One region of the Bacillus tequilensis genome, then DNA from elsewhere that is predicted to be linked to it. Evidence: predicted binding sites of a transcription regulator. Region 1 holds the regulator's gene; each other region holds the start of a gene.

Region 1 (4,216 bases):
GTAGGTTTCTTTTCATTTTGGCGTGCTTTTTCGATTGCCGCTGTTAATTCTTTAATGTTGTTTCCATCCTCAACATAGAGAACTTCCCAGTTCATTGCTTCAAAGCGCTGTTTTACGTTTTCAGAGAATGAACGGTCGAGATCTCCGTCGAGTGAGATGTCATTAGAATCGTATAAAACGATCAGACGTCCAAGCTGGAGATGGCCTGCAAGTGAAGCGGCTTCAGAAGAAATCCCTTCCATTAAGTCACCATCACCGCAAATGCTGTATGTATAATGATCGACTACGTTAAATGAATCGCGGTTGTAAGTTTCCGCTAAATGGCGTTCAGCAATAGCCATACCGACCGCCATAGCAATCCCTTGGCCGAGCGGACCTGTTGTTGCATCTACACCGGCAGTATGTCCGAATTCCGGATGTCCAGGTGTTTTGCTGCCCCACTGGCGGAATCCCTTAAGATCTTCAATACTAAGATCAAACCCGCTTAAATGAAGCATGCTGTATAAAAGTGCTGATCCGTGTCCGGCGGATAAAACAAAACGATCACGGTTAAACCAGCCAGGGTTTGCCGGACTTACGTTCATAAATTTTGTCCACAGCGTGTATGCCATAGGAGCGGTCCCCATTGGCATCCCAGGGTGACCAGAGTTTGCTTTTTCAATAGCGTCTATTGACAGTGTGCGAATGGTAGCAACTGATTTTTTTTCAATTGTATCCATAAAAATCCCCTTCCTTATGTGTTGTACCCTTACATCATAAATGTCTGACGACTTTTTCTCAACTGTTTCAGCTTAAATTTGAGAGAAACTTGTTGAATCTTGTCACATGAGAGATTTGCTTATAGTATATACAAAAGAGGAATACGATATTGCCGTATTCCTCTTATATTAGTTAAGTTTATTATTTCTTTTTTCTCTTTTTAGCTTTTCCGGTGTTACATCATTGCCTTCCGGGTCAATGATTTTCACACTCTTTAACGTGTTTTTCATAGAAGAACGAAAACCTTTCAGGTACTCTTGACGGAGCTGCTGCTGTTCGGCTTTTTCTTCATCTGTTATAACGCCAACTTTGGCTTTGGCAGCAAGTTCATTAATTCTGGCAATTTTTGCGTTTGAAATCATGTTAAACTCCTTTATGCATTTTGTCTATATAGTACTAGATCAAACCGAGTTTTACAACTGATTCACTGTGCTGTCTCTTCATTCTCTATGTATTCCTGAAACCGCCGATGGACTGTCGCTTTAGAGACATCGTAGCCAAATCCTCTTAGCGTAGCCGCGATTTCTGCAAACGTCAGTTTATTCGCTCTGAGGCGGACGATCTCTGAAATGGGAACTTCAATTCTTTCTTTTCCACTGTTTTCATGTTGGTTTTTTAGGTTTTTTTGCGGTTTAAAACCGTTTTTCACTGCCCGTTTCATTCCCCGCTTGATTTTCATGTTGTGAATTTTCCGCTGATACTCTTCCACAATGCTGACGATCTCCAGCACCATCGAGTCAGCCTCCGATAACTCCAGTTCACCTCTGTGAGCCGTTGTATAAACTTTCACACCCTCTCTGTAAATACAATGAAGCAGTGCGATTTTTGCGTTTCCCCGCCCGAGCCTTGTCTCATCCTGAACCAAAATAACATCAATTCCAGCATTCTTGATCTCATCAAGCAGTTCAAATACACCATCCCGATCCATCTCATATCCGCTGGCTTTTTCAGAAATCACTTTGACCACTTCCATTCCGTTCTCCTCTGCAATGGCCGTAAGCTCCTCCTCCTGCCGCTTTAATGATGTTTCCTGCTGTTCTTTATTTGTACTTACGCGGGCATAAATGAGTGCTTTCATTTATTCTATCTTTCCTCTCTATCTTACAGTTGCCAATTCATATGCATCCTGATGTTTCTTTTCCAACGGAATTACTAACTCATCTCCCGGCTGGATATCAGACGTCTGAAGATGATTTTTATCAGCTATCCATTCAATAAAATCACTTTTGTTTATCTTTTTTGTATCTGCTACCTGATCAGCAATTGACCAAAGTGTGTCGCCCTGCTGGACTTCTATTTTAACATACTGATTAAGCTCCTGGCCGCTGCTTGTATATGACAGCAATAGGATAACCGCGCTCAAAATCACTGTGAACAGACCGACAAAAATAATAGATTCTTTATTCATGATCATAACCTCCGACAGGAATGTTTGTTCGCTTTTTATAGTTTCAGTATATACGAACAAACGTTTCTGTCAATTATTTTTTCGAACCTATGTTTGTACTGAAAGGAAAATCATGCTATAATCTTCTTAAAATCGACGTTTTGAGGTGCGAAAAATGACGAAGCTATCAAAAAGGCAACTTGATATCCTCAGTTTTATTAAAGCAGAGGTTAAATCAAAAGGATATCCGCCTTCCGTGAGAGAAATCGGAGAGGCTGTCGGGCTTGCGTCCAGTTCAACTGTCCACGGCCATTTGGCCCGTTTGGAAACAAAAGGGCTGATCAGACGGGATCCGACAAAACCCAGAGCAATAGAAATACTTGATGAAGAAGTAGACATTCCGCAAAGCCAGGTCGTTAATGTACCGGTCATCGGGAAAGTCACTGCGGGTTCTCCTATTACAGCAGTAGAAAATATCGAAGAATATTTTCCGCTCCCTGACCGTATGGTTCCCCCGGACGAGCATGTGTTTATGCTGGAGATTATGGGAGACAGTATGATTGACGCCGGTATTCTCGATAAGGATTATGTCATCGTTAAACAGCAAAATACTGCTAACAACGGGGAAATAGTAGTTGCGATGACAGAAGATGATGAAGCTACGGTAAAACGTTTCTATAAAGAGGATACCCACATTCGTTTACAGCCAGAAAACCCAACGATGGAACCTATCATTTTGCAAAATGTCAGCATTCTAGGCAAGGTGATTGGCGTTTTCAGAACGGTCCATTAACCTACTGATCTATTATTATGAAATAACCCCCTCTTCCTTTACGGAGAGGGGGTTTATTGTTCAAAAAAGCAGACTTGCCCTGATTTTTAAGAGCGAGCCTGAATAGGAGGAAAAAGAACATCATGTTTACACCATAATTATCCACCAAACAATTGTTGAAGTCAAGAAAATTTCTTTCCTTTAGGAAACTTTTATCAGAATGCTATCTGTTTAAATAATTAGACGACATCTTCTTAAAAACGTTTCATTCTTTTAGGGCGTGGAATGTTTAGGCTTAAAGTTGATTTAAGGAGCGTGAAAATTCTATTGTAATGAAAATTTAGTACATAGTATAGTTAGTTTATTCCACTCTGAAAAAAGCTCACTCTCCTTTATCATTGAAAGCTTAACAGACGTCAATATTTTCACTTTAGCACCCGTCAGTGCTTTGATTTTAGTTCCAGACTTTATTCTAAATGACATCATAAAATCGTTAATACGCGTGAAGGATCATGCTATAACTTTGCTCATTCATAAAAATCCATATGCGTTTTTTCCTGTTTATAATAACGGAGCCTGTCTTGAAGGGTCCCGGTATGAAATTCAAATTTATGGCCGTCAGGGTCGGTAAAATAAATCGATTTGCAATCACGATCATCTCGTTCCCTGCCAGGCAGAATATTGACATGAAGCCTTTTTAATTTTTCTGACATTTCCTCAAACTCATCATCCTGAATAGTAAAAGCAATATGGGTATAGGACGCCTTGATGTCATTTCTCGGAATATCAGGTTCTTCATTAAGCGCAAGCCAGATGCCATTTAAATCAAAATACGCTGTCGTTCTACCCTTTACCAGAAGCTTGACATCAAACACGTTTTGATAAAAATCAATCGATGTATCCAGCTGAGAAACTGAAAATAACAAGTGATTGATCCCTTTTATCTTCACAAATCATTCCCCCTTGAAAGCTGATCATCCTTATGTACGGCTTTTTTTCAAAAAAGTTTCGTGCAGCCAGCAAAAATACAAGTATAAACAAAATTGGATTGTTCAAAATAATGACTGTAACAGCGATGTCCTTTATGGATTCAATCCTACTTATGGTTATAATTTGTTTACTGCCAACGGTTTTCCTCAAAAATACAATTTAGGTGGTCAAATGAAACATATCATTGCTCTCGCTTCAAAGATTGCTTTCACACTTGCTCTTTTATATGTGATTTTGGATAGAGTTTATCACGCTCCCTTTTTAAGTGTGATGTTTATTGCACTTTTCTTAGGTTTTGTGTCATACCT
Region 2 (4,216 bases), 770 kb from region 1:
AAGGGGCGGCTCTGGTGAATCCTACTTTTGCGGAACTGGGTGATATTGATACAGCTGTCATTACACTGACTTTTGAAAACGGTGCCATGGCTGTCATTGACAACAGCCGCCAAGCTGTGTACGGATATGACCAGCGGGTCGAGGTTTTCGGGACGAAAGGTTCGGCAGCGGCGGACAACAGCAGGCCGACGACAGTCGAAGTATCAACCGCTGATTTTGTTCTGAAAGATAAACCGCATTTCTTCTTCCTTGAACGTTATAAGGATGCGTATGAAGAGGAAATTCTTCGTTTTGCAGAAGCGATCGCAACAAACCAGGAAACTGCCTGCACGGGCAATGACGGTATTCAGGCGGAACGGATCGCCAGAGCGGCGCAGCAGTCGCTTGCTTTTGGCATGCCTGTCAGTATTGAGCATACTGAAAAAATCGCTTTTTGACCAAACAGGATTATAATTCGCTAGGCTTGGGTATAGAATCTCCGTTGATACTTTAGAAAAAAAGTAGGCGGTGGAGAACATGAATACAGCTCATGCTAAGGGAAATGTGTTGAACAAAATCGGAATTCCTTCTCACATGGTTTGGGGCTACATTGGCGTTGTCATCTTTATGGTTGGAGACGGACTTGAACAAGGCTGGCTGTCTCCTTTTCTCGTAGATCATGGTCTCAGCATGCAGCAATCCGCATCATTGTTTACCATGTACGGCATTGCTGTCACCATCTCGGCTTGGCTTTCGGGCACGTTTGTTCAAACATGGGGCCCGAGAAAAACGATGACCGTCGGCTTACTTGCCTTCATCCTCGGTTCGGCCGCATTTATCGGCTGGGCGATTCCTCATATGTCTTATCCGGCTCTTTTAGGCAGCTATGCGCTTAGAGGCTTGGGATATCCGCTGTTTGCATACTCGTTTCTCGTATGGGTGTCATACAGCACCTCTCAAAAAATTCTCGGAAAAGCCGTCGGCTGGTTCTGGTTTATGTTTACGTGCGGCCTTAATGTGCTCGGGCCGTTCTATTCCAGCTATGCGGTCCCGGCATTTGGAGAAATCAATACACTTTGGAGCGCTTTGCTGTTTGTAGCGGCAGGCGGATTCCTCGCTCTATTTATTAACAAAGATAAATTTACACCTGTAAAAAAACAAGATCAGCCAAAATGGAAAGAACTGTCCAAGGCATTTACAATTATGTTTGAAAACCCTAAAGTCGGTGTCGGCGGAGTGGTCAAGACGATTAATGCCATAGGACAATTTGGGTTTGCCATCTTTCTCCCGACTTATTTAGCGCATTACGGATATTCTGTGTCAGAATGGCTGCAAATATGGGGGACGCTGTTTTTTGTGAATATCGTGTTTAATATCATTTTCGGTGCAGTCGGAGATAAACTTGGCTGGCGCAATACCGTGATGTGGTTTGGCGGTGTCGGGTGCGGCATTTTCACGCTGGCGCTTTATTACACGCCTCAGTTGATCGGGCATCAGTATTGGGTCCTGATGATTATCGCCTGCTGCTACGGCGCGGCATTGGCCGGTTACGTGCCATTAAGCGCGCTTTTGCCAACGCTTGCCCCTGATAATAAGGGCGCTGCCATGTCAGTGTTGAACCTTGGATCTGGTTTATGTGCGTTTATTGCGCCGGGCATCGTAAGTCTTTTCATTGGGCCGCTCGGTGCAGGCGGTGTGATTTGGATTTTTGCAGCATTGTATTTTTTCAGTGCTTTTCTGACGCAATTTTTGACGGTTTCAGAGCAAAGCGCCGATGTATATAAGGAGGAACGGCTTGTCAGGGAAAATATACAAACAAATTTCGAGAAAACGGTTAAGCAGTAGCCTCTTTGGTCAAACTAGTCATAAACGTGTGCAAAGAGGTGTAGAGGGTGAAACGATTTAGCACGGCGTATCTTTTCCTGGGCATTCTTTGTTCAGCCGCAGCATGTCTAATAGGTGCTCCGCCCAGCGCACTTGGGGCGGAAGTGGAGCACTATGAACCGCTGCAGGTGCATGTGCAGCTTGAGAAAGTGTATTTGGACGGCGATGTCAGCATTGAGCATAAGGATGAAAAAGTGCTTTCTATGGATGATTTTTGGGCAGCTTATGCCGGCTGGACGCTTGTTGAACAAAAAAAGGGCTATGTGCTCTTCCGGAAACAAATGGATGATATTTCTCCGCTCAGCAAGGTGAACGGGTATATCGGTGTATCGGATAATGGAGTGATTTCCACTTTTCATGGCCGGCCTGAGTCAGCTTCCGAACCGATTCAGTCTTTTTTTCAAATTGATTTAGAAAGGCTGGAAAGCCATATGCAAAAAAATCTTCTGAAAGGCATTCCATTTCGGACAAAAGCGGAGTTTGAGGATGTCATAGAACATATGAAGACATACAGCGGGTAACGTCTGCTGATTGAAGACATGTATTCATGTCTTTTTTTTCGTGTAAGAATGAGAGAAGCGAACGTATGTTAACTTTTCTATAAGACTTTGACTGTTTTTATGGTACAATGAAGAACAGTCAAAGAGGTGAATTTGCGTGATCGAATTTGTTAAAGGGACGATTGATTATGTATCTCCCCAATATATTGTGATAGAGAACGGCGGCATCGGCTATCAGGTTTTCACGCCGAATCCGTTTATATATAAGGAGAGAAGCCAAGAAACGATTTTTACGTACCATCATATCAGAGAGGATGCTTTTTCACTCTACGGTTTTTCAACAAGAGAGGAGAAAGCGCTCTTTACAAAGCTGTTAAACGTGACAGGAATCGGTCCAAAAGGTGCACTCGCCATTTTGGGCTCAGGGGATCCGGGAGCGGTTATCCAAGCGATTGAAAATGAGGATGAAGCCTTTTTGGTCAAGTTTCCTGGTGTAGGAAAGAAAACCGCTCGCCAGATTATCCTTGATTTAAAAGGAAAGCTTGCCGATGTTGTGCCTGAAATGATTGAAAATCTGTTTAATCATGAAGAAAGGCTTGAAAAGCAAACAGCGGAAACGGCTCTCGAAGAAGCGCTGGAGGCCCTCAGGGTTCTCGGATATGCTGAAAAAGAAATCAAAAAGGTGCTTCCTCACTTAAAAGAGGACATTGGGCTGACAACAGACCAATATGTAAAAAAAGCATTACAAAAACTATTGAAGTAAGGTGATGTTCATGGATGAACGGCTCGTCTCTAGTGAAGCAGACAACCATGAATCAGTGATAGAGCAAAGCCTGAGACCGCAAAATCTGGCCCAGTATATCGGGCAGCATAAGGTGAAAGAAAATTTGCGCGTGTTTATCGATGCAGCAAAAATGAGGCAGGAGACGCTGGATCATGTTCTTCTGTACGGGCCGCCCGGACTCGGAAAAACGACTCTCGCTTCCATCGTTGCCAATGAAATGGGAGTGGAATTGCGGACGACATCAGGACCTGCGATTGAACGACCTGGTGACTTGGCTGCCATATTAACGGCGCTGGAGCCGGGAGATGTATTATTTATTGATGAAATACATAGGCTTCACAGATCGATTGAAGAGGTGCTTTACCCGGCGATGGAAGACTTTTGTCTCGATATTGTCATTGGCAAAGGCCCCTCCGCCCGCTCTGTCAGGCTCGATCTTCCGCCTTTTACGCTGGTCGGCGCCACAACGAGGATAGGGCTTTTGACGGCACCGCTAAGAGACAGATTCGGCGTAATGTCTCGCCTTGAGTACTATACGCAAGAAGAGCTGGCGGATATTGTTACAAGAACGGCTGACGTATTCGAGGTTGAGATTGATCAGCCGTCTGCTCTCGAAATCGCGAGGAGATCGAGAGGGACGCCCCGCGTAGCGAACCGCCTGCTGAGAAGGGTTCGTGATTTCGCTCAGGTGCTGGGTGACAGCCGGATTACGGAAGAGATTTCGCAGGATGCGCTGGAGCGGCTTCAAGTTGACCGTCTCGGTTTGGATCATATTGATCACAAGCTGCTGATGGGCATGATCGAAAAATTTAACGGCGGCCCGGTTGGTCTTGATACCATTTCAGCCACGATCGGCGAGGAACCGCATACGATTGAGGACGTATACGAACCATATCTTCTGCAAATCGGTTTTATCCAAAGAACGCCGCGGGGAAGGATCGTGACACCGGCCGTTTACCATCATTTCCAAATGGAGGCTCCCCGATATGACTGAATTCCCTAAGATCATTATGATTCTTGGTGCTGTTTTGCTTATCATTGGAGCAGTTTTGCATTTTGTCGGCAAGAT
Region 3 (4,216 bases), 1.3 Mb from region 1:
CTTAATTGCACGCCTTTTCCGTGTGCAAAGGAATATTGGTCAATGGCCTTCTTGAAGTCTTTGTCCTTCATAACTTGGTCAGGAAGGAATATGCCTGTATCCCTTACGGTTGGGCTTTTGCTCATGTCCTCTAACACGTCACTGGAAGCTGTCATGCCGTCAGAGACTTTTGTCAGGCCATCATTTGCGCTCTTTACGCCACCGGCAAGCTTCTTCAGGCTTTCTGACAAGGTTCCTGCTTGCGCCTGCTGGCCTGTGAGCTGCTGGTTCGCTTGTTCAAGTCCGGCTTGAACCTGGCCTAGCTGTCCGCTGATTGCTGTAAGCTGCTGTGCGGTCTGAGCAGTATTACCGGTTTGAGAAACCTGTTTGCTCACGAGCTGCAGCTGCTGATTGATTTTGCCCAAGCCCTCTGCCGCATCGCCAAGTGAACCGCCGGAGCCGCTATTTGAGGCTGAACCGGTTTGCCCCGCCATTTGATTCAATCCATTTTCTATATCTGTTAAACCGCTTTGGACATCGGCAATTCCTTTCACCGTCTTATCCAGTCCGTCTGAAACTGAGCCTAGCTGTTTATCAATATATAAATCTTTGATTTTTTCACCGGTCGGCTGCGTGATGGTCATGACAGAGTCAACATGATCGACTTTTTCGATCGCTTTGCTGATGTTTCCGAGATAAGGGATTGTATCAGCTGTTGTGAGATCTTTGTCTCCTTTCACGACAACATTGATCGGAAACGCTTTTCCTTCACCGAATCCATCCTTAATGGCCTCAAGAGCTTTTATGGATTTATAATCGCTGCTGATTTCCGCAGTCGAGTCGAATGAAATCTGGTCATCATAGGTCAAGATGAACGGAAGTGTGATCATGACCGTGATGACAATAAACAGAAACGGACGAGCGACGGAATGTCTGCCGAGAAACGCCCATAACTTATTGTCACTGTGCGACAGCACTTTCTTAGAAGGCCAGAATAATTTTTCCCCAAGTGTCACCATAAATAATGGCAGCAATGTGTAGAGGATGATCATTAGAATTCCGACACCAACTGCGACTCCCACTGCGGATTGGAAAATCGCAAACTTCGCAAATCCTAAGGCGGAAAATCCGATCAATACCGCAAATCCGCTGATAAATAAGGTTTTTCCTCCTGTACGGTAGGCGATAAGCGCCGCTTCTTTTTTGTCATGACCGTTTGCCAATTCTTCACGGAATCGGGTCAGAAGCAGAATGCAGTAATCTGTTCCGATACCGAACAGGATGGCGACTAAGAAGGTTTGGGTAAACGTCGAGATTGGAAAATCAACATTGTACACAAGGATGCCCAGTATGGATTGACTGATCAGATACGAGAAACCGACAACAACAATCGGGATAAAAGGCGTCACAACAGATCGGAACACGATCAGCAGTAAACCGATGATCAGGCAGACTGTGATCACTTCCGTTTTCTTAAGCCCTTCCTCCGAGCTGTGGGCGAAATCCTGATTGATGAGAGAAGCTCCCGTAATATACGCTGTCAAATCATCAGGGACGATTTTATAAATGTCATCCGCGATTTTTTCCGCTTTTTTATCGGAACCTGTGATCGTAACAGGAATGAGGACGGTTTTCTTGTCTTTTGATATCAATTGGTCTTTGACTTCTTTTTCCGCTGTCAGAGGAGACGTGACCTCTTCCACACCGTCGATCTTTTTGATTTTATCGATCATGGCGCGGAGCTGGTCCTCTGTTTCTTTCTTTAAAGCGTGGTTTAAAGGAAAGACTACACTGATCGAATGATTGTCTTCTCCTGCTTGTTTTAAAATGGCGTTTGCTCTTTCTGAAACAGCATCAGCGGGAAGCTGGGCCTGCCCCTTTTGATTGGCCAGCTCCGTCAAGTTCGGAGAAAATAAACTCAATACGACGGTAAGTGCCAATATAACGGCTGCAATTGCCCATTTGAATTTGATGATGGCTCTCATTCTGCAGAATCTCCTCCTTTAAATTTGCTTTTGAGAATGGTGAATATCTCTATAATGGAATTCAAATGTTCCTCGTCTATATCATCGATCAGCTCCTTAAGAGCGTTAAAGATGGCTGCATCTAACTCTTCCATGATGTGTTCACCGCTGGCTGTGATGTTAATCAGCTTAGAGCGCTTATCACTTTTCACCGGACAGTCATCCCATTCAACAAAACCCTTATCGATCAGCTTTTTCAGTCTGTTAGAAATCGCGCTCTTATGTACATTTTGATACATGGCCAGACTGCCGGGAGAGGCTGGGCCTTTGACTTTTAAGATTTTCAGCAGGTCTGCTTGTTCCTTTGAGATATGCTTGAAGACATCCTGATTGATTTCACGATGCACAAATTCTGTCCCTTCAAGCAATACTTCCACAAACAGGTTTATCGCCTGACATAGCTTTTGTTCATTCAACATCTTCCCCTCCTCATTGTAGTTTATCCCTCTAAACTTTATGATCAATGGTAATTAGTTTATTCCCCTAAACTATGTCTGTCAATATATTTTATTTTCGAATCCAACCGGAACGTTTGTTCGTTTATAATAGGAGTTATCAACGCGAAAGGGGAAAATGAACATGTCAGATTTTTTATTAAAACTGTATGAATATAACGTGTGGGCCAATCAGCAAATATTCAACCGATTAAAAGAGCTGCCAAAAGAGGTGTACCGCCAAGACATGCAAAGTGTGTTTCCGTCGATCTCCCATGTGCTGTCTCATGTGTATCTTTCTGATCTCGGCTGGATTGAAGTGTTTTCCGGCAAAAACATGAACGATGCTTTGGCGTTAGCTGAACAGCTTAAAGAGCAGACAGAGGCAAAAGAAATGGAGGAAATGGAAGACCTGTTTCTGAAGTTATCCGAGCGATATACATTATTTTTACAGCAAAAAGAACAGCTTAATAAACCTCTCCACATTCAAAACCCCTCAGGCGGAATCATGAAGACGGCTGTTTCCGAGCTGGTTCCCCACGTTGTCAATCATGGGACATACCACCGCGGCAATATCGCGGCAATGCTGCGGCAGGCAGGATACGCATCCGCTCCGACAGATTACGGGCTCTACCTGTATATAAAAAAACAAAATTAGCATAAAAGAAAGCGGCTCCTAAATGGAGCCGCTTTTTTATGGATGCATAGTCCAAATCACATTAAAATTTCTTTTCATATTTCCTGTATAGTAAAAAAGATAGAAATTTTAGTGTTATAATAATCATTAAAACATATTGCTGACTCAAATAAACAATTTTCAATGGAGGAACAAACAAAGTGACAGATGACATGAGGAAAGACAATATAAATCAGCAAAAATTGGAGAGAGGCTTAAAAAACAGGCACATCCAGCTCATCGCCATCGGCGGGGCCATTGGGACGGGTTTATTTCTCGGCTCAGGAAAATCGATTCATTTTGCCGGACCGTCGATTTTATTTGCTTATATGATCACGGGAATCATTTGCTTTTTAATTATGAGATCGCTGGGTGAACTGCTGTTATCGAATTTGAACTATCACTCCTTTGTTGATTTTGTACAAGATTATTTAGGTGATATGGCAGCCTTTATCACCGGCTGGACCTATTGGTTCTGCTGGATTTCCATTGCGATGGCTGATCTGACAGCCGTCGGGCTTTACACTCAATATTGGCTCCCGGGTGTGCCGCAATGGGTGCCCGGCTTAATCGCTCTCATTATTTTACTGATTATGAACCTGGCAACCGTCAAGCTTTTTGGAGAATTGGAATTTTGGTTTGCTTTAATTAAAGTCATTGCTATTTTGGCGCTGATCGTCATTGGCCTTGTGATGATTTTCAAAGGTTTTTCCACAAGCTCAGGGGTCTCCAGTTTCACAAATCTCTGGAGCCATGGAGGCATGTTCCCGAATGGCATTCACGGGTTTATCCTTTCATTCCAAATGGTTGTGTTCGCCTTTGTCGGCATTGAGCTGGTCGGACTTACGGCCGGTGAAACAGAAAACCCTGAAAAAGTCATCCCTAAGGCGATCAACAATATCCCTGTCCGGGTGCTGCTTTTCTATATTGGCGCTCTTCTTGTGATTATGAGCATCTATCCTTGGGATGTCATCAATCCAAGCGAAAGCCCATTCGTACAAGTATTCGTCGCCGTTGGCATCGTCGGGGCGGCAAGCATTATCAACTTTGTGGTATTGACATCTGCTGCTTCAGCTTGCAACAGCGCTGTCTTCAGTACAAGC

Evidence for each region. Region 1 encodes LexA, which represses DNA repair genes until DNA is damaged. Its sites were predicted from a motif close to CGAACATATGTTCG; they were not measured.
Region 2: a site for LexA is predicted at 2,443-2,456, ahead of ruvA (Holliday junction branch migration protein RuvA). Genes of this name have one in related genera too.
Region 3: a site for LexA is predicted at 2,529-2,542, ahead of dinB (damage-inducible protein DinB). Genes of this name have one in related genera too.

The regions. Positions count from the first base shown of each region.
Region 1 covers NZ_CP048852.1:1,878,446-1,882,661, reverse strand. The annotation lists gene tkt (transketolase) at 1-719, opposite strand, end outside; gene G4P54_RS10225 (DUF896 domain-containing protein) at 888-1,121, opposite strand; gene G4P54_RS10220 (YneB family resolvase-like protein) at 1,184-1,837, opposite strand; gene yneA (cell division suppressor protein YneA) at 1,856-2,173, opposite strand; gene lexA (transcriptional repressor LexA) at 2,322-2,939, shown strand; gene fosM (FosM family fosfomycin resistance protein) at 3,446-3,868, opposite strand; gene G4P54_RS10200 (YndM family protein) at 4,080-4,216, shown strand, end outside.
Region 2 covers NZ_CP048852.1:2,650,270-2,654,485, reverse strand. The annotation lists gene iolG (inositol 2-dehydrogenase) at 1-437, shown strand, start outside; gene G4P54_RS14185 (MFS transporter) at 517-1,824, shown strand; gene bofC (sporulation cell-cell signaling protein BofC) at 1,872-2,384, shown strand; gene ruvA (Holliday junction branch migration protein RuvA) at 2,521-3,126, shown strand; gene ruvB (Holliday junction branch migration DNA helicase RuvB) at 3,137-4,141, shown strand; gene G4P54_RS14165 (DUF2905 domain-containing protein) at 4,134-4,216, shown strand, end outside.
Region 3 covers NZ_CP048852.1:581,054-585,269, reverse strand. The annotation lists gene G4P54_RS03100 (MMPL family transporter) at 1-1,964, opposite strand, end outside; gene G4P54_RS03095 (MarR family transcriptional regulator) at 1,961-2,419, opposite strand; gene dinB (damage-inducible protein DinB) at 2,583-3,095, shown strand; gene G4P54_RS03085 (amino acid permease) at 3,275-4,216, shown strand, end outside.